Regions from separate parts of the Planococcus sp. 1R117A genome, predicted to be linked through region 2. Evidence: riboswitches for the same ligand, from Rfam matches in the RefSeq annotation. Region 2 holds a riboswitch; the other holds the start of a gene.

Region 1 (9,120 bases), on a different contig from region 2:
ACTGTCAGACAGCGCGGAAATTTCTGCTTGATCAGGCGGATTCCTTCAATGGTCTCCACCGCGGAACCGATGTATTGCTGATCCCCTGTTCCGACCGGAAATACAAGCGGATCGAAAATGATGTCTTCCGGCGCAAGCCCCCATTTATTGACCAATAAATCATATGATCGTTCAGCAACTTCAAGCTTCCGTTCGCGCGTGACAGCCATGCCCGGTTCGTCAATTGTCCCGACCACAACGGCCGCGCCGTATTTTTTCACGAGCGGCATAACGGCATCAAACCGTTCTTCTCCGTCTTCCAGATTGATCGAATTGATGATTGCTTTTCCTTGTGAGTATTTCAAGGCCGCTTCGATGACGGCTTCATCCGTGGAATCAATAACAAGCGGGACTTTCACTTTTTTGACAACTTCCTTCATAAAGTTTGTCATATCTTCGAGCTCATCGCGGTCCGGGTTTGCCAAACAAATATCGATGACATGCGCTCCGTTCTTCACTTGTGCCCGGGCAATTTCAGAAGCTTCCTCAAATCGGCCATCGATAATCAGCCGCTTGAATTTACGGGAACCGATGACATTCGTGCGTTCACCGATAAACAACGGGCGCATCGATTCATCGTATTGCAGCGGCTCGATGCCAGAAATCACATGGCCATGTCCGGCTGCTTCCGGCTTTCTTGGTGCTAACCCTTCCATAGCTTCCCTGACGGCTTTAATATGGGCCGGCGTTGTTCCGCAACAGCCGCCGACTACATTGAGCCAGCCTTTTTCGGCAAATCCGCGCAGTTTTTTCGACAAAGATTCCGGCGTCTCGTGGTAATGGCCTTCTTCATCCGGAAGCCCGGCGTTCGGATAACAGCTGACATAGCCATCCGACAGTTCAGCTAAAGAACGGATATGGTCCGTCATAAACTCAGGGCCCGTCGCGCAGTTCAAACCGACTGACAGCGGCTTGACGTGTTCAATTGAAATATAGAACGCTTCGATGCTCTGCCCGGCAAGCGTCGTCCCCATCGGCTCGATGGTTCCGGACACCATAATCGGAAGCTCGATGCCGGTTTCTTCAAACGCTTTCTTGATACCGATCGTTGCCGCTTTGACATTCAGCATATCCTGGCTCGTTTCCAAAAGAATCAAATCTGCGCCTCCTTCGACGAGCGCTTTCGCTTGCACATAGAAATTGTCCAGCATTTCATCAAATGTTACGCCGCCCGTCACGGATAAGGTTTTTGTCGTCGGGCCGATTGCACCTGCCACAAAACGCGGCCATTCCGGAGTTGAAAAAGCGGCTGTGCTGCGTTTCGCAATTTCCACCGCCCGGCGATTGATTTCCGCTGCCCGGCTGCCGAGATCGTATTCATCCAGCACGATCGGTGTGCCGCCAAATGTGTTCGTACAGATAATATCCGCGCCCGCTTCTAAATAAGCATAGTGGACGCTTTCGATCACATCCGGACGGACGATATTCAAATACTCGTTGCAGCCGTCGAGCTGCTCTCCGCCGAAATCTTCTGCTGATAAATCAGCATTCTGAATCATCGTTCCCATAGCTCCGTCAATAATTAAAATTCTTTTTTCAAGTTGTTCAATTAGCTGTTTGGACATGGCTGCGATCGCTCTCTTTCTGTCTATCAAGTTGGCGGATATAATCGATCAATTCCAAAGACATATCATAGCGGAAAAATGGCGTGATCAAGTAAATGCCATTGAATAATTTCGCTGCTGTATCAATCAGTTCTTTGGCGATTTGGATGCCTTCTGCGCTGGCCCAGTCTTTATCATCGCCGCAAGCGCGCATCCGCTCGAGCGCGTCTTCCGATAACTTGATGCCCGGCACTTCATTATGCAGGAATTCGGCACTGCGGATGCTCGTCAAAGGCATTACTCCGAGGAAAATCGGCGTATCCAGATGCTTGGTCGCTTCATAAATTTCAATGATTTTCTCTTTCGTATAAACCGGCTGCGAAATGAAATAATCCGCGCCGCTTTCAATTTTCTTCTCCAAACGCGACACTGCCCGGTCAAGCACCCGGACATTCGGGTTGAACGCAGCGGCGACGGAGAAGTTCGCTTTTTTGCGCAGCGGTTTCCCCGAAAATGAAATGCCCTCATTCAGCTTTTTGATCAACTGGATCAATTCCAGGCTCGAGACATCATAAACACTGGTCGCTCCAGGAAAATCGCCCACTTTTGTCGGATCTCCCGTTACTGCCAGGATGTCATGGATTCCGAGGGCATCCAGTCCCATCAAATGCGACTGCAAGCCGATCAAGTTCCGATCACGGCATGTTATGTGTGCAAGCGGACGGATTTGTTCCTGGTGTTTCAAAATGGCGCCCATCGCCAAATTGCTGACCCTTGGAGAGGCAAGTGAATTGTCCGCCATCGTAACTGCGTCTACTCCTGCTGCACTCAGCGCTTTTGACCCTTCGATGAATTTTGTAATATCCAAATGTTTCGGCGTATCCAATTCCACAATAATGGTACGCTCCGTTTTCGCTTTTTCATGAAGCTGAGCCTCTTCAAGTGCTTCTGCTTCGCGAATGACAATCGGCTTTTTCCTAACTACTTCTTTTTCAGTAATCGGTTTTAAATTGCCGATGCGTTTTTTTAGCGCTTCGATGTGTTTTGGCGTCGTGCCGCAACAGCCGCCGATCAAGCGTGCCCCTTCTTCTCTTAATAATAAACCTGCGCGTCCGAAATAATCTGCTTCCGATTCATAAACCACCCGGCCATTTTCAAGATCCAATAAGCTGGCGTTCGGATAAGCCGAAAGGTAAGCTTTTTTCGGCAACGCCACTTCTTCCAGCGCCTGAATCGTATGGTGAGGCCCCAACCGGCAATTGACGCCGACAATATCTGCACCTAATTCTTCCAGTTGATGCAAGGCGTCATTCAAAGCCAGGCCGTTTTGCAAGATGCCCGGCTCGTGCATGGACACTTGGGCAATCAACGGCACATTGGTCACTTTCCGTAGATGGGTAACGGTTTCAGCCAGTTCTTCAAAATCATAATATGTCTCAAGTAACAAGGCATCCGGGTCTCCTGCCAGCAAATAGCTTGCTTGCTGGTCCACCATCGTGATGATTTCCTGCAAAGTCGCATCGCTTTTCCGGATGCCCCGGATGCCGCCGATTGTCCCAAAGACAAATTGCCCGCCCGGAGCGGCCGCCCGTTTTGCAATGCGGATTGCCGATTCGTTGATTTCTTTCACTTGATGCTCCAGCCCATAACGCGCAAGTTTCAAGGCATTGCCGCCATACGTATTGGTCTGGATGATATCTGCACCGGCCTGAATGTATTCCTGATGGATCTTTTCGATGATTTCCGGCCGCTGCAAATTCAATTCCTCGTTGCAGTATTCAATGCCGTATGAATATAATAACGTTCCCATTGCTCCGTCTGCCGTCAATATTCTCGTCTTTAGCTCATCTAATAAACCCATGCTTTCGCCTCCTAAATATACAAAAAAAGCCATCTTTGAAAAAGAAGGCTTTACGATTAATAAACTCGTTCCTTTTCATCTGCCAGACATTTGCATGCCTGCTGGAATTAGCACCTGACCATTCATGGCTGGTTGCTGAAGCTTCATAGGGCCAGTCCCTCGACTTCTCTCGATAAGAATTCACTATTCAGTTGTTATTCCATTTTAACAGGCAGTTGGAGTCCATCTGATTGAATTTTCAATTTATATCTTTAAATCGTAACTGTATCCAGGCCTCAGGTCAAGTTGATTTGTCGAAAAAGAAAGAACTTTCTGTGTTGAAGTGTTAACTTTCTCAAAGCGGTGTATTTTTTGCCGCTTGTATTGGATCAAACTCTGCTGCATGAACTTCGAATTTGTACCAAGTAAAATCTCCTTCTTCCAATTGCCACGTGATTTCGATTTTAGAAGGAACTTTAATCCCGCCCGCGCTGTGATGTTCTTTGATTTCGGCAACACAAGGTACAAGAGGCGCCTCTGGGCTGCTGTCCTTATACCGAAGAGCGATAATTTTTTCCAGCTCGCCGTCTTCCTTAAAATGATAGGTCGCTGAACCTGATACCCCTTGATAATCCATTGTCGCCCTAGCCGTGTTTCCATCAATTTCTTCCCATGTAATATAAGGGCTGATGGCGGCGGTCGGATACCAGGACACTTCCATTAAATAACGCTGCAATGCCGATTGATCGGTTTTATCATTATCCGCTTCTCGGGCGACTGGAAATAGCCCCGCCGCTTTAATGAGCAATTCAGATTTTCCAGATTCGAAACTGTCCCGGCCCACGATTTGGATAAAAGGCAGCATGTTCATCTTCACTGTCCAAGTGAATGACGGCGGATCAGTTGTAATGGTCTGTTCAGCTTCAGCTTTTGTCCACTCCTGCTGTTCCGGCTTCAACCTCATCCAGCCAGTTTGCCTTAGAAATACAGTGCGGATTTGGTCCTTTCCTACGATCCCTGCATTTGCCAGCCATTTTTGCACAGGTGCCGGAAGCTGCTTCAGCATCTCTTCTGTAACTTTTTGCGGCTCTGCATCCGGCACTTTTGCCAGCTGCTGCTCAATTTGTTTCTTGCTCTGGCTGCTGAAATTCCACAGCGCCCCTTTATATAACGCGGCCACAGCAACGACGGAAAGTGAAATCGCCACTCTCTTCCTCATCTTACAGCACCTCCATTTTTGCATTACTACCTTATATACGACATCGGGCATGATTTTCCTGTCAGTAAAAAAGCTTTACGCGAGTTATTTCATCCAAAGCATTTGATTTCTCCACTTCAGTCCTTCCTAGGGCTTTTATGTCCTGATCATTTACTGGATTTCAACTGCTCTCCACCGGAAAGAATTCTTTTAACGTATGAAGCGGCCGGGCATTCGGATGCGCTTCAAACGGATGGAACTCAACTCTTCCCACATGCACCCCCGTATTGTATTCTCCAATCACCGAGTCTAAAAGGATGAAGACGAGCGGAATAATTTCCTCTTCATTTTCCTCTGTCAGCCCTTTGATATACAGCATCATATTGACTTCTTCCTGCTCTATATCCTGTAGAGCGGTGTAATAAACATCTTCCCACGTCAATTCCTTGTTTCCGTAATGGACGCTGAATTCTTCCAGTGAAGGCTGCCTGAACGCAATGATTTCGAAACGCTCAAGTTCCGGCGCTGCTTCCTGCAAATCAAACACAGCATCAAAAGCCTCGACCATACCGTCTGCACTGATAATGAATTCGCGTTTTCCGTTTTCCGGCTCTGCACTGAACTCAAAAACGAGGTGCTTATTCACTTTCTGAAGCTTTTGCTGCAGTTCATCAAACAGCTCTTCCCGATTTTCTTCAGCCAATTCAAAATAGGTCTCTTCGTTCTTCTCGAACCATCTCCAAAAAGCTTCAATTTTGTTTTTGCGTGTAGGCAGCCATTTCATATCATTGATCTCCTTTAGTTAACATCTTTCCTTATTAGACAAACTTATTAACGTTTAAGCATTTTTTAACCTTACCCCAACTAACTCCTTGTGTTTATACGAAAATAATGAAAATTTCCACTTTTCTAATTATAATGAGCAATCAAGAAGGAGTCTATAAAATATTCCGGGAAGACCATCCATGCCGCCTTTATCGCGGTCTAAAGAATCAGAGGAATTCTGGAACGGCATTGATGAAATCATTTAATGGTTCTGCCAGCCTGGCAAAATAAAAAAGAGTTGCTGAATAAACACATTCAGCAACTCTTTTCTTCTCACCAAATCGCTGCTTGTCAGTTAGATGAGATTTATGATGCAATTATTTTCTATATTTCAAAGCCAGCCCTTTCAGGAAATTCCGTGCATAGCGGTCGCCGCAGATGCTGTAATTTTTATGCCCCTGCTTTCTCAGGATTCCACCCATTTCGCTTTTGGAAACAGTGACGCCGGCAAGTTTCAAGATGTCGAGCATGTCATCACTTGTCAGCTGCAAAGCGATTTTCACTTTTTTCAACAGCAGGTTATTGGAAGGTTCGTTTGTCAACGGCGGCTGTTCAGGCTGTCCCGGTTTTGGTTCCTGTCTGCCCCTTTTGTGGACGATCAAGCCGTTTAAAAAAGACTCCAGCATGGCATTATCCAAAGGGATATGATCTTCACTTTCTTTAACATCCTCTTCTTCCGGCGTTTTCGTCAGCACTTTCAGCACTTCTTCTTTCGTCAGCTCAACACCGCCAAGTTTGAAAATCTCCACCATATCGCTGTTTTTTATATCAAGGGCGTACCTTAATCTAATCAGTAAGTCATTATTATCCATTTAAAATCCTCCTATTGCGTACTTCCCAAATTTCTATCCATATAAGTTGAACCAACTATTTTAGCTGCGAAGCCATTGGCCGAGGGTTGTGAGGCCAATGGTTTTGCGACGAAGCTAGCGTAGCGATGCAGGAGCATATGTTTTAAGGCCGATGGCTCATCATTAAAGTCCTGCGGCCGAAGCGGCATCTAAAAGTATCCTTTTTTCATTCAACCTATACCCTATATCCACCCCTAATAATAGCATAAAAAGCCTTTCATCAAAGGGCTTAACTGATGAAAGGCTCTTTTTGCTAATCACTTTCCTGCTTCTTGATAAACCTCTTCTTTCGAATGAAAGCCATCTGCGATGACCGTATCGACCAAGTTACCGGCATCTACTGCCGTAGGCGCCAGCAAAATCGACGGCACTTCGGTTTTTCCGTTATTGACGCTGACCGATGTCATGACTTCTTCGCCTTTGGCCAGCTGGATTGCGAGCTCCGCCACTTGTGTGGTCAGGTTCTGAATCGGTTTGTAAACGGTCATGGTCTGCGTGCCGGTGACAATGCGCTGTACCGCCGCCAGTTCAGCGTCCTGGCCTGCGACTGGAATTTCCCCGCTCAATCCTTGCGCTTCCAAAGCTTTGATAACGCCGCCGGCAGTTGCATCATTAGCGGCAATCACTGCGTCGATTTGATTGTTATTGGCTTTGAGTGCTTCGGCCATATTGTTCAAGGCGTTTTTAGGTGCCCAATCTTCGGTCCATTGATCATAGACGATTTTAATATCTCCCCGGTCGATAGCCGGCTGGAGTACATCAAGAACGCCTTTCTTGATCAAATGGACGTTATTGTCTGTCGGGGCGCCTCCGATATAGACATAATTCCCTTTCGGCACGGCTTCTAAAATTGCCTGTGCCTGCAGCTTCCCTACTTGTTCATTGTCGAATGATACATATAAATCAATGGCGGCGTTTTTCACCAGGCGGTCGTAGGCGATGACTTTGATGCCTGCCTTATGCGCTTTATGGACGATAGCTGCTGTAGCTTCAGCATTGTGCGGCACAATTACCAGTACATCGATGCCTCCTTGAATCAGCGTTTCTGCCTGGGAGATTTGAAGAGCGTCATTGCCGTTCGCCGCCACAATCTCCACTTCCGCCCCACGAGCCTCAGCCGCTTTCCGGAACAAGTCCCGGTCTTTCAGCCAGCGTTCTTCTTTTAATGTGTCCATTGAGAATCCGATTTTGATTGGACCTTCTTTTTCTGTCTCCGAGGGAACCAGCGTTTCTTTCTGCGCTTCCGGTTCACCGCCGTTACAAGCTGCCAGCAAACATGCAGCGAATAAGACACCCAGCAATTTGACCATTCGGGACCAGATAGGCTCCATGGGCTTTTCCTCCCTACTCTTCCTTGATGCCCAAAAGCGTTTTGCGGTATTCTTTCGGTGAAACATCGTACATTTTTTTAAATACCTTGCTGAAATAATTCGGTTCATGATAGCCGATTTCAATTGAAATCTCCTTCAAGCTTTTTTCGGGATCGGACAGCAGCTTTTTTGCCCGCTCCATCCGGCAGGCTGTCAGGAACTCAATATAATTGACCCCCAGTTTTTCTTTGAACATCTTGCTGATGTAAATCGGGCTTAAATCGACTTTTCTCGCTAAAGTATCCAAGGAGATGTCTTCATCGGAATGCTCCCGGATCCATTGTTTGATCTGATGGATTTTGTCCACTTCGAGCCGCCCGCAATGGCCCATATACAACTGCTTCATCCCTTCCAGCAATTGCTTTGTATCGCCACACAATTGGCGGTAATCCTGAGCCTGGACCGAGTAAAAAGGCGCTGCCGCCTCCACGCCCATTTCTTCCATGACGCGGGAAGTAATCCACAGCACTTCAAGTACCCGCTGCTGGGCAAGAACGACATTCGCACCTTGCTGTTCGAAACGCCGGATCAAGTCGTATACGATTTGATCTATGCACTCCCATTCTCCTAACCGGACATAATCGAACAGTTTCTTTTCCTGCTGTTTGATAAAAGCGGAATCGCTTACTGTATCAAGGACCAGCACATCGGAATAAAACCGGTATCTTGAAGGGATAGCCAAATCCATTGTCGCTATCAGCGATTTTTGATAGGAATTCCGGATGTCTTCCAACGAATCGCATTCGATGCCGATGCCTATAAACCAGTCTTCCGGCTGGCACTCTACTGAAATCGATAAAATGTCTTTAGCCAGCCGAATCGCCTGCAAGCGGAATGACGTTCCCTTTTCTCGAAATACGATAATCGGCAGCTGGCGGCCGTATAATGCCCCGACCCAGGCGTTGCCCTTTTGCCGGATATGCTCTTTAATCGTCGAATACGAACTTTCACAGCCTTCTGGAATCAGCACGGTCATGACGAACTTTTCATTGGCCGCTTTAATTTCGAGCATTTCCACCAGCATATCGATATGCACTTCATGGACATGGTCAAAAAGCAATTGAGTCACGACATCCGTTTCGACTATGCTCAATGCCCGCTGGAAAGCATCCTGTTCCTGCTGGCGCGCTGCAGTATCCTGTTCTTTTTGCTGCTGCTGTTCAAGCAGCTTGCCCACTGTCGCCACAATTTCACTGGCTTTGCTCGGCTTCAGCAAATAGTCTTTGACGCCCAGTTTGATGGCTTGGCGTGCATAATCGAACATATCAAAAGCCGTGACCATGACGAACTGGATGTCCTGGCGGCTTTGCTGAATCTGTTCTATCGCCTCCAGCCCCGTCATGCCAGGCATCATGATATCCATAAATACCCAATCCGGCTGCCAGGTTTCAGCTATTTCAATTGCCGATTTTCCATTTTTCGCTTGCCTGAACTCGAAATCGGGATAGGTTTT
Region 2 (9,120 bases):
TTCGCGATTTTCCGCAAGTCGCCTAGCTTAGTGTTACTGGTGATTTGAGAGAGAATGCCTTCTGCTTTTGAAGAGATTTTTATTTCAGTACCTTTATTTTCATTCATTTTATAAAACTCCTTTATCAAAGCTTTTCCCACCCCTAATACAAAAACAATGTCTTTAATATAATCATAACATTTACTTCCTTTTAATTGGATGCGAAAAGAGCATTCCTTTGTAAAGAAACTGTTTGAATGAATAGTGAAATTTGGAAAGGGAGGTTTTTAATGAGAAGAGAAAAATGCCCTTGCTGCGGGTATCCTACTTTACAGACAAGAGGAGATTTTGAAATTTGTTTACTTTGTGATTGGGAAGACGAAAACCATGATGAACTTTCTACAGCGGAAGTATTCGGAGGACCCAATGGAGATTATTCGCTCGAAGAAGCAAGAAATAATTTTCAAAAGAACTTTACTATGTATAGAGAGAAGAATGATTTTGATGCGATTACAGCCGGGAAGAAAAAACTAATAAAAGCTTATGAAGAGTGGGAGAAAGACAAGCAGGCAAATAAAAAAGAAAAGTGGAATGAGATCCGCAAGTTAGAAAATGAGCTGAAGTTGCTTTCTTGAATTTTACGTATGACGAAATTGAAAAAGCTGCTGGCATCCAAAAAGCGAACCGAGGCCGATTCAGGCACAACTTTTCATTCTTGGTTGCCCCATGTGCTGAGACAATCGATTTCGGAAACTGGATAAAAGAAAAATGATTAATAGCAAACGTCAAAAAGCCGTTCAGTTTCCTGAACGGCTTTGGACATTTCACTTGAACGGTTAATCGATTGGTCAAATCGCGGTTTTTATTCCAAAACCGACCAGCACTGCACCTGCCGTTTTTTGGAAAACCTTTTGGAATTTCGGGTCATTCAGCCATTTTTTCGCTAAATCCATGAGGTTCACCAGGAACAAGAACCAAGTGACAGCCAGCAGAGTTAAGATGAATGCCAACACCATCAATTGCTGGTTTACATTCCCGCTTATGTCGATGAATTGGGGCATAACCGTGATATAGACCAACACGGTCTTGGGATTAAGAACATTGCTCAGCAACGCTTGCCTGAAGGATTCTTTATTGTGCCGAACGGAAGAGGCAGCCGGCTTGCGTGCTTGTTCCTGAATTTCCCCTAAAGAAAATCCGCTTTTCGAGAAGAAGCTTCTGATTCCTAAATAGACCAAGTAAGCTGCTCCTAAATATTTGATCAAAGTGAAGAGAACAATCGATTGGGCAATCACTACCGCTAAGCCCAGAACCGCAATCAAAGTCCAAAAAGAAAGACCGGCTGCCATTCCGAGCGTCGTATAATAGCCGGCCTTAGGTCCGTACCGAAGCGTATTTTTCATCAGCAGCATCGTGTCCGCCCCGGGTATGATCACCATCATGGCAGCTATTGAAATATAGGCAAACAAATTGTCCACAGCAATTCCCCCTAATAGAAAATGAAAAAAGTAATTCCAGTAATTTTACATGGTTTGAAAATTTAAAGCAATCTGACTAAAAAAACTTTATATGAAAAAAGTTCAGAAGGAAAAAAATTCAAAACTGGTTGACTTTTAATTCGAGCCTATTGTATGATAATTCCTAATGGTTCGACTGATTGAAAATTTGTACATTTAAAAGTGAATAGCACTCTTATCAAGAGCGGCGGAGGGAATAGGCCCTGTGAAGCCCGGCAACCAACAGAATCATATTCTGAAAAGGTGCTAAATCCTACTGATTCGATTGAATCGGAAAGATAAGAGGAGGATTTTCTGCCCTCTTCTTAATTGAAGGGGGCTTTTTTGTATTTTGGGTTCAAGAAAGGAGAGCAGTTATATGCGTAAAACCTAGTAAACATATCAGTTAAGTAAATGAAATTGTAAAAACATTTATTAAAAATTATGTCGGGAGGAATTTAGAATGAAGAAAATTATTGCAGTTGTGTTGTTGCTAGTAGGTGCGTCGTTTATCTTGGGGGCTTGTTCAAATGCACAAGGAAAAGAGCAAGGCGAGTTGAAAAAGGTAGTGCTGGATTATGCGTATTACTCGCCAACAAGTTTGGCTTTAAAGGAGTTCGGATGGGCAGAAGAAGTTTTTGAAAAAGAAGGCATCGAAGTGGAATGGGTTTTGAGCCAAGGAAGCAATAAGGCATTGGAGTTTTTGAATTCGAAAAGCGTAGATTTCGGATCTACTGCGGGAGCAGCTGCGTTAATCGCAAAATCGAATGGCTCACCCATCGAGTCAGTCTATATTTATTCGAAACCAGAATGGACTGCGCTGGTAGCGACAGGAGATTCACCGATCAAAACAGTCGAAGACTTGAAAGGCAAGAAAGTTGCCGCCACTTTAGGAACGGATCCATATATCTTCCTTCTGCGTTCACTTCAGGAAGCAGGCCTTTCATCGAAGGATTTGGAAATTGTGAACTTGCAGCATGCGGATGGCGCCAATGCCTTGTTAACTGGTCAAGTTGATGCGTGGGCGGGCCTTGATCCACATATGGCAAGAGTTGAAGTTGATTCCGGCGCAAACTTATTCTTGCGTGACCATGACAAAAATACATATGGCACGTTGAATGTACGGTCGGAATTTGCAGAACAGAATCCGGAAGCTGTAGAAAAAGTAATTGAGGTATATGAGAAAGCGCGGAAATGGGTTGTAGAAAATCCGGATGAAGCAGCAGAAATTTTGGCAAAAGAAGCAGACATGGAGTTGGACGTGGCTAAGAAAAGCATCGAGCGAAATGATTTCTCAGATCCTATTCCCGGCGATAAGCAAATCGAGGCACTTGAAGAGGCTGGCGCTGTCTTGAAGTCGGAAAACGTGATTAAAGGCGATGCAGATATCGAAAAAACAGTAAATGAATTAATTATTGACCGATTTGCGAAAAAAGTGATCGCAACAGAATAGGGGGCGAATTGGATGACGATCAACGCTAAAACTGATGATTTTCCGATAGAGAAAAGTAGTAAGCCGAAATCCCGAACGGATTCAAATAAATTTAGAGGCCTGGTACTCGGGTGGATATTGCCGATCGTTCTTTTGGTCTCTTGGGAAGCAGCCGCACGTTTCGGCTTGATAGACACCTATGTTTTTCCAGCCCCTACCACTATTTTTCAAAAGATTGTAGAGATGTCTCAAGACGGAACCCTTTGGGGGCATATCGGCATTACTTTTCTTCGTGTACTGATCGGATTTTTTGCCGGGACTTTGCTGGCGCTCGTATTGGGTTCTTTTGTGGGCTATTTCAAGTGGTTTGAACAGTTGGTGGATCCACTGATCCAAGCATTCAGATCGATTCCTTCCCTTGCCTGGGTGCCCTTATTCATCTTGTGGATGGGTATTGGAGAACCATCCAAAGTGCTGCTCATTGCGGTCGGTGTTTTCTTTCCAGTGTATTTGAATATCGTCTCCGGTATTCAAGGTGTAGACCGCAAGCTGATTGAGGTCGGAAAAATTTATCACTTTACTTCGTTCCAGATTGTGCGCCGGATCATTTTACCGGCATCTCTGCCATCTTTTCTTGTCGGCTTGCGCAGCGGCGTCGGTTTGGGCTGGATGTTCGTTGTCGCTGCAGAACTGATGGGCGCAGGACAAGGGCTCGGTTATTTACTGGTTGTTGGCCAGAATACATATTCGCCAGAGCTCATCATGGCAAGCATCATCCTGTTTGCCATACTCGGCAAGCTGACAGACGCTTTATTGAAAGCGCTGGAAGAGCGTGCCTTGAGATGGCAGGATAATTTACAGAACCAACAATAAGAGGAGGTGTCAATATGCTGGAAGTGAAAGAAGCTTCAAGGACATTCAATAACGGACTGGCAGGATTTAAGAACCTATCGTTTTCCATTCAAGAAGGTGAGACGGTTGGAATTCTGGGAACGAGTGGATGCGGGAAAAGCACGCTTCTCCGGGTGTTGTCCGGGCTGGATAAGGAATTCGACGGAGAAATAAAAATAGCTGAAGCAGGCGAACAGCCAATTGGCATGATATTTCAGGAACCCCGGCTTATGCCATGGCTGTCGGTCAAAGACAATATTTTATTTGGAAACAAAGATGTAAAAAATGTAGAGGTGCGGGATTATTTGGAGCTGGTAGGGCTAAGCGATTTCGGCGATTATTATCCGAAAGATTTATCAGGGGGAATGGCTCAAAGAACCGCTATTGCCCGTGCGTTGATTGGGCAGCCGGCTGTGCTGCTTTTAGATGAACCTTTTAGCGCGCTGGATGCATTCACAAAAATGCAATTGCAGGATTTATTATTGGAAATTCAAAAAAAGCAATTATCCACGATGGTAGTTGTGACGCATGACATAGACGAAGCCCTGTATTTATGTGACCGCATCTTCATCCTTGGCGGACAGCCGGGTTATCTGCAAGCGGAATTGACAGTGGAAGCTGCAAAACCGAGAAATCGCGGGAGTGCACTTCTTGCGCAAAAGAAATCAGAAATCCTTAATCTACTACAGACTAAAAAGGTAGGCGAGTGAAATGGCAAACAGTACAATTATCCAACCGAATAAAGGGCATTACAATATCGCGGATGAATTACCATCTTGGGAAGATTTCTCCTGGAAAGATATAGAGTCGAATTTCAGCTGGTCCCAAACAGGAAAAGTAAACATGGCATATGAATGTGTAGATCGCCATGTCGAAGCAGGATTTGGGGAAAAAACTGCTCTTCATTATATTGGAGAACAAGAAGAATACAAACTTACATATCGTGACTTGAAAGAAAAATCTGATCTATGGGCGACGGTGCTGAAAAAACGCGGGGTGAAAAAAGGAGACTTCGTATTCGTTTTTTTGCCGAAACACCCCGATTGCCATATTGCCATGCTTGCAGCCATTAAACTTGGCGCTGTCGTCGGGCCTCTTTTTGAGGCATTTATGGAAGATGCCGTTAAAGAAAGAATCCAGGATTGCGGAGGCACTTTTTTGATCGCATCACCTGACCTGGTGAAACGGGTCCAGCGGGACCAATTGCCGTCTTTGACAACCGTTTTTATTACCGCTGAACTGCCACACTGTACAGGCGATGAAATTTCTTTGTTTGAAGAAGCAAGAAATGTTGAAACAGAAGAAAATATAATTGAATGGGTGGACCTCGATCATGGATTGAATATCCATTATACAAGCGGTTCGACCGGTAAACCGAAAGGGATCATCCATGCACATCGGGCGATGATCCAGCAATACATCACCGGGAGATGGGTATTGGATTTAAAAGAAGATGATATCTATTGGTGCACGGCACATCCGGGATGGGTGACAGGGACAGTCTACGGAGTTTTTGCCCCATTGCTGAACCGCACGACGACTGTCATTCACGGGGGCAGATTTGGCGCGAAAGAATGGTATGACATCTTGGAGCGGACGGGTGTAACGGTCTGGTACAGCGCGCCGACGGCTTTTAGAATGCTGATGGCACAAGGGGATGAACTGATTAACAACTACGATCTTTCAAAAATCCGGCATATTTTAAGCGTGGGAGAACCATTGAACCCGGAAATTGTGAGGTGGGGAATAGAGACACTTTCAAACCGCATCCACGATACATGGTGGATGACGGAAACCGGAGCCCAGTTAATCGTCAATTTACCTTCTGAAGCGATCAAGCCCGGATCAATGGGAAAACCGTTCCCAGGAATTGAAGCGGCTATTTTAGGCGAAAATGGAGAAATTCTGGAAGCTGGAGCAATCGGCCAATTGGCTTTAAAAGCAAACTGGCCTTCTCTTATGCGGGAAGTCTGGAAAGACCCAGCTAAATACTCCACGTATTTCCCTTTTGATGGATGGTATTTATCCGGTGATTTGGCAACGATCGACGAGACTGGATATGTCTTTTTCCAAGGAAGAAGTGACGACATGATCAACTCTTCGGGGGAAAGAATCGGGCCATTTGAAGTTGAAAGTAAGCTGATTGAACATCCTGCGGTTGCCGAAGTGGGCGTTATCGGTAAGCCGGATGCCGTAAGAGGGGAAATTGTGAAGGCCTTTATTGTCTTAAACAAAGAGTATCAGGAAAGCCAGGACTTATTAGAAGAATTGCGCTTATTTGTGCGCAGCGGGCTTGCTGCACATGCAGCTCCAAGAGAAATTGAATTTCTTGAAGAGTTGCCCAAAACTCCGATTAGCGGAAAAGTGCTTCGCCGCGAATTAAAAGCTAGGGAAGCTAAGAAAAACTCAGATCTATTGGTTAATAAGTAAAGAACTGACCAATGATTCAATAATGAAAAATCGAAATATATGAGACACATTGAGTGGAGGTCGTCTATACAGTAATGCCTGCTGCAAGAAAGAATGCATTCCAATTGCCCAATATTATATTAGTGGTAATGGCAGAGCGAATTAGAAGAGGACAGTCCGTATGTGCAAAAAGATGCTTATGGGGATCATTCCCAGTCAATAACCAGCCCGGAGAAAAGTCTTTGCCTGTTTAGAAATTAAACTTTTAGCATTAGACGAAAAAATATTACAGGGCGAGGAGAAAGAATGATTTAAAAGCAGGGGCATATTTTTGTTCGTAAACGTTTAGGTGAAGAAGGGAACGTTCGTAAAGTGTTTTGGCACTTTTACGAACGTTCTTTTTAGCTTTTTTCAGCTGTTTTAATGCGTTCGTAAACGTGTACTTTTACGAACGCTTCATTAAGGACTACGTCATTTGATTCAAGATGAACTATCACTATAAATAATCTCTTAAAGAGCTATCTAACAATTCGGTTAGGAAGGATATTCCAGTGGTTCTATAGAATCTATTTCTAATCTTATTTCAAAAAGACGCATTCGTTTAAGTTAGGGAGATTTGCAAAGTTTCATCTGCACCGTTTAGTTCAATACGAGTTTAAATTAGAAGAGCTTTTATACACTATTCTAATTTTCGGAGGTGGGAGAACATGAGAAAAAGGCTGCGGAAAAAAATGAGCAAGGATTGGGAGTGGTATGCCGTGAAGGTGTTGTATGAATGCATCATTTCAGGCGACCCAGCATCAGAAACACTTGATAGAAATTACTCCAACACCGAAAAGACATTTGAGGAAAGTATTCTTCTCATCAAGGCTTCTTCATTTGATCAGGCTTATGACCTGGCCGAAAAGGAAGCCAAACAACATGAGATTGATTACCTTAATCCTTATGACGAAAAGGTCGTATGGAAATTCGTAGAATCGATCGACTGCTTTCAAATGTTCGATAGAAAACTTCAAATAGGCACTGAATTGTATTCCCGGTTATTGCACGTCCCTAAAGGGATAACGAATGAACAAGTTATTGCTCAGTATTATCCCGAGACAGTCGTAGAAGAACTGGTAGACAAAAATTTCATCCTAAGAAACAAAGATTTTAATGCAAGACCAAATTTCGATTGAAGACTTGTTAATCATTTACGCTTCTTCAACTAGCATAATCCTTTGTAAAAGAAGCTGCATAGTGAAGGGCATCTGCGTCCTTAGTACAGTCTAGAATATAAAAGTCGAATGTAACTTATTGGTATTTATGTTACATTCGCATTTGCTCAAAAACACTTTTAAACTTAGAGGGAGGAGAGAATGATAGACATCAATCGGCTCGAAACTGCACTTGAGAAAAACGATATGGAAGAAGTAGAAAGGTTAGTAGGTGAAATTTCCCCTGAACAACATGACGAGGCAGTCCCCATACTGATAAAGCACATTACCATAACCCAAAACCCAGGGATAAGAAATGCACTAGCCATTGCTTTGCGGGATATCGGGAATGAAAAAGCGATTTCTCCCCTGATTGACTTAATCAATGATCCGAAGACACTCGGAAGTAGAGGGACTTTGTTATACGCTTTGGCACCTTTTGATTGCACGGAGCATTTAGAGTCCATCGTTCAGCAATTCTTAACTGGAAATTTTGAAGTGCAGGCGATGGCTTATCAACTCCTGGAATCCATGGATGGAAAAGTACCTGCTGATGCCTTACTAAAATCCCTTCAAAAGGTAAAAGAGCAGCTGAATGAAATTGAAAGACAACGAGAAATACATGCCGATGTATTAGATTTTCTGTTTGAACTTAATGTGAATTAAGTTACATTCAAACCCTAGTACTCTTCGCTTAAAAATTCTTCGATGTACTCCTTTAATTCCTCTTTTATTTCTTTAAGAGACTCATCCACAAGTTCTCCAATAATTTTGCTCCCCGGTATATTTTTCGAAACAGGCAAGCCTAACATAAGTCGTTCGCATTTCCAGATTGTAATAACATGCAAGTTAATCAGTTCTCCATCTGGATCGGTTTTGTCGGCTATCCCGAGGTAAACAGCAGATCTGTAGCCTGGCTGAAAATGGTCCGAACCATCAACATCGAATTCAGCGTAAAACCTAAGGTTTCTATTTTCAAAAACAGATTTGTTTTCTCTTGATAGAATTTCACTGTGTTTTTTTAAGGCCGATTCCATCTCTTGAATCTTTGTCTTTAGCTGTGAGGTAAAATCCTTCTGCTGGTATTTCATAATAAAATCACTGCCTTTTGAAATTAGGATAAATTGGTTATTCTTTAAACTAGAAGTAAATTCCTCTTAAAAGACTTGAATGCTCAATCCGGTGTTTTAAAAAACATTTTTTGAATGTAACATAATACTAATTAAGTTACATTCAGAATGGCAGCTAGATTAAAGAATGGAGGTTAAATTATGCAAGAGATTATTAAGTTGTTGGAGACAAATAAAAAAGGTGTAGAGGAGTCAGCGATAAGAGAAACGGAACAAAAGTTAAACCTATGTTTCCCGAATCAGTATGTTCAATTGTTTAAATTGGCCAACGGTCCTGAGGTAGGGGAATGGAGTTTATTCCCCATCAAAGATTCTAAGAATCTAAAAAAGACGTGGGACGATGTAGTCAGACAAAACAAGGAAGTTTTAGCTGATGTAATTTCTGAAGATCTTATTGCGATTGCTGGAGATGGGACTGGCGATTACTTGTGCCTGAAAGTAGAAGGTGGAAAAGCAGATGATCCAATTTTTTTATGGCTTCATGAAACAGATGAAACGGAAGAGCTAGCTCCTACTTTAAAAGATTTTATTATCATCGCTCAGGAAGAACTAGAAGATTTTGACGAAGATTGAATGTAACTTAATCT

The links. A riboswitch is a leader RNA that binds a small molecule or an ion and turns the genes downstream of it on or off. The one in region 2 is predicted to bind S-adenosylmethionine.
Region 1: another riboswitch for S-adenosylmethionine. It lies ahead of ACSFXN_RS17585 (bifunctional homocysteine S-methyltransferase/methylenetetrahydrofolate reductase); the one in region 2 lies ahead of ACSFXN_RS07265 (aliphatic sulfonate ABC transporter substrate-binding protein).

What each region holds. Positions count from the first base shown of each region.
Region 1 is NZ_JBPRLO010000007.1:36,047-45,166, reverse strand. Features, by position in the region: gene metH (methionine synthase) at 1-1,604, opposite strand, end outside; gene ACSFXN_RS17585 (bifunctional homocysteine S-methyltransferase/methylenetetrahydrofolate reductase) at 1,585-3,444, opposite strand; SAM riboswitch class I at 3,517-3,623, opposite strand; gene ACSFXN_RS17580 (DUF6920 family protein) at 3,779-4,642, opposite strand; gene ACSFXN_RS17575 (hypothetical protein) at 4,803-5,405, opposite strand; gene ACSFXN_RS17570 (DUF1456 family protein) at 5,764-6,258, opposite strand; gene xylF (D-xylose ABC transporter substrate-binding protein) at 6,555-7,628, opposite strand; gene ACSFXN_RS17560 (response regulator) at 7,642-9,120, opposite strand, start outside.
Region 2 is NZ_JBPRLO010000002.1:362,507-371,626, reverse strand. Features, by position in the region: gene ACSFXN_RS07280 (DNA alkylation repair protein) at 1-107, opposite strand, end outside; gene ACSFXN_RS07275 (CPCC family cysteine-rich protein) at 270-614, shown strand; gene ACSFXN_RS07270 (homoserine/threonine efflux transporter) at 828-1,457, opposite strand; SAM riboswitch class I at 1,669-1,781, shown strand; gene ACSFXN_RS07265 (aliphatic sulfonate ABC transporter substrate-binding protein) at 1,939-2,928, shown strand; gene ACSFXN_RS07260 (ABC transporter permease) at 2,941-3,780, shown strand; gene ACSFXN_RS07255 (ABC transporter ATP-binding protein) at 3,795-4,508, shown strand; gene acsA (acetate--CoA ligase) at 4,510-6,228, shown strand; gene ACSFXN_RS07245 (DUF4288 domain-containing protein) at 6,915-7,385, shown strand; gene ACSFXN_RS07240 (HEAT repeat domain-containing protein) at 7,566-8,069, shown strand; gene ACSFXN_RS07235 (hypothetical protein) at 8,084-8,494, opposite strand; gene ACSFXN_RS07230 (SMI1/KNR4 family protein) at 8,675-9,106, shown strand.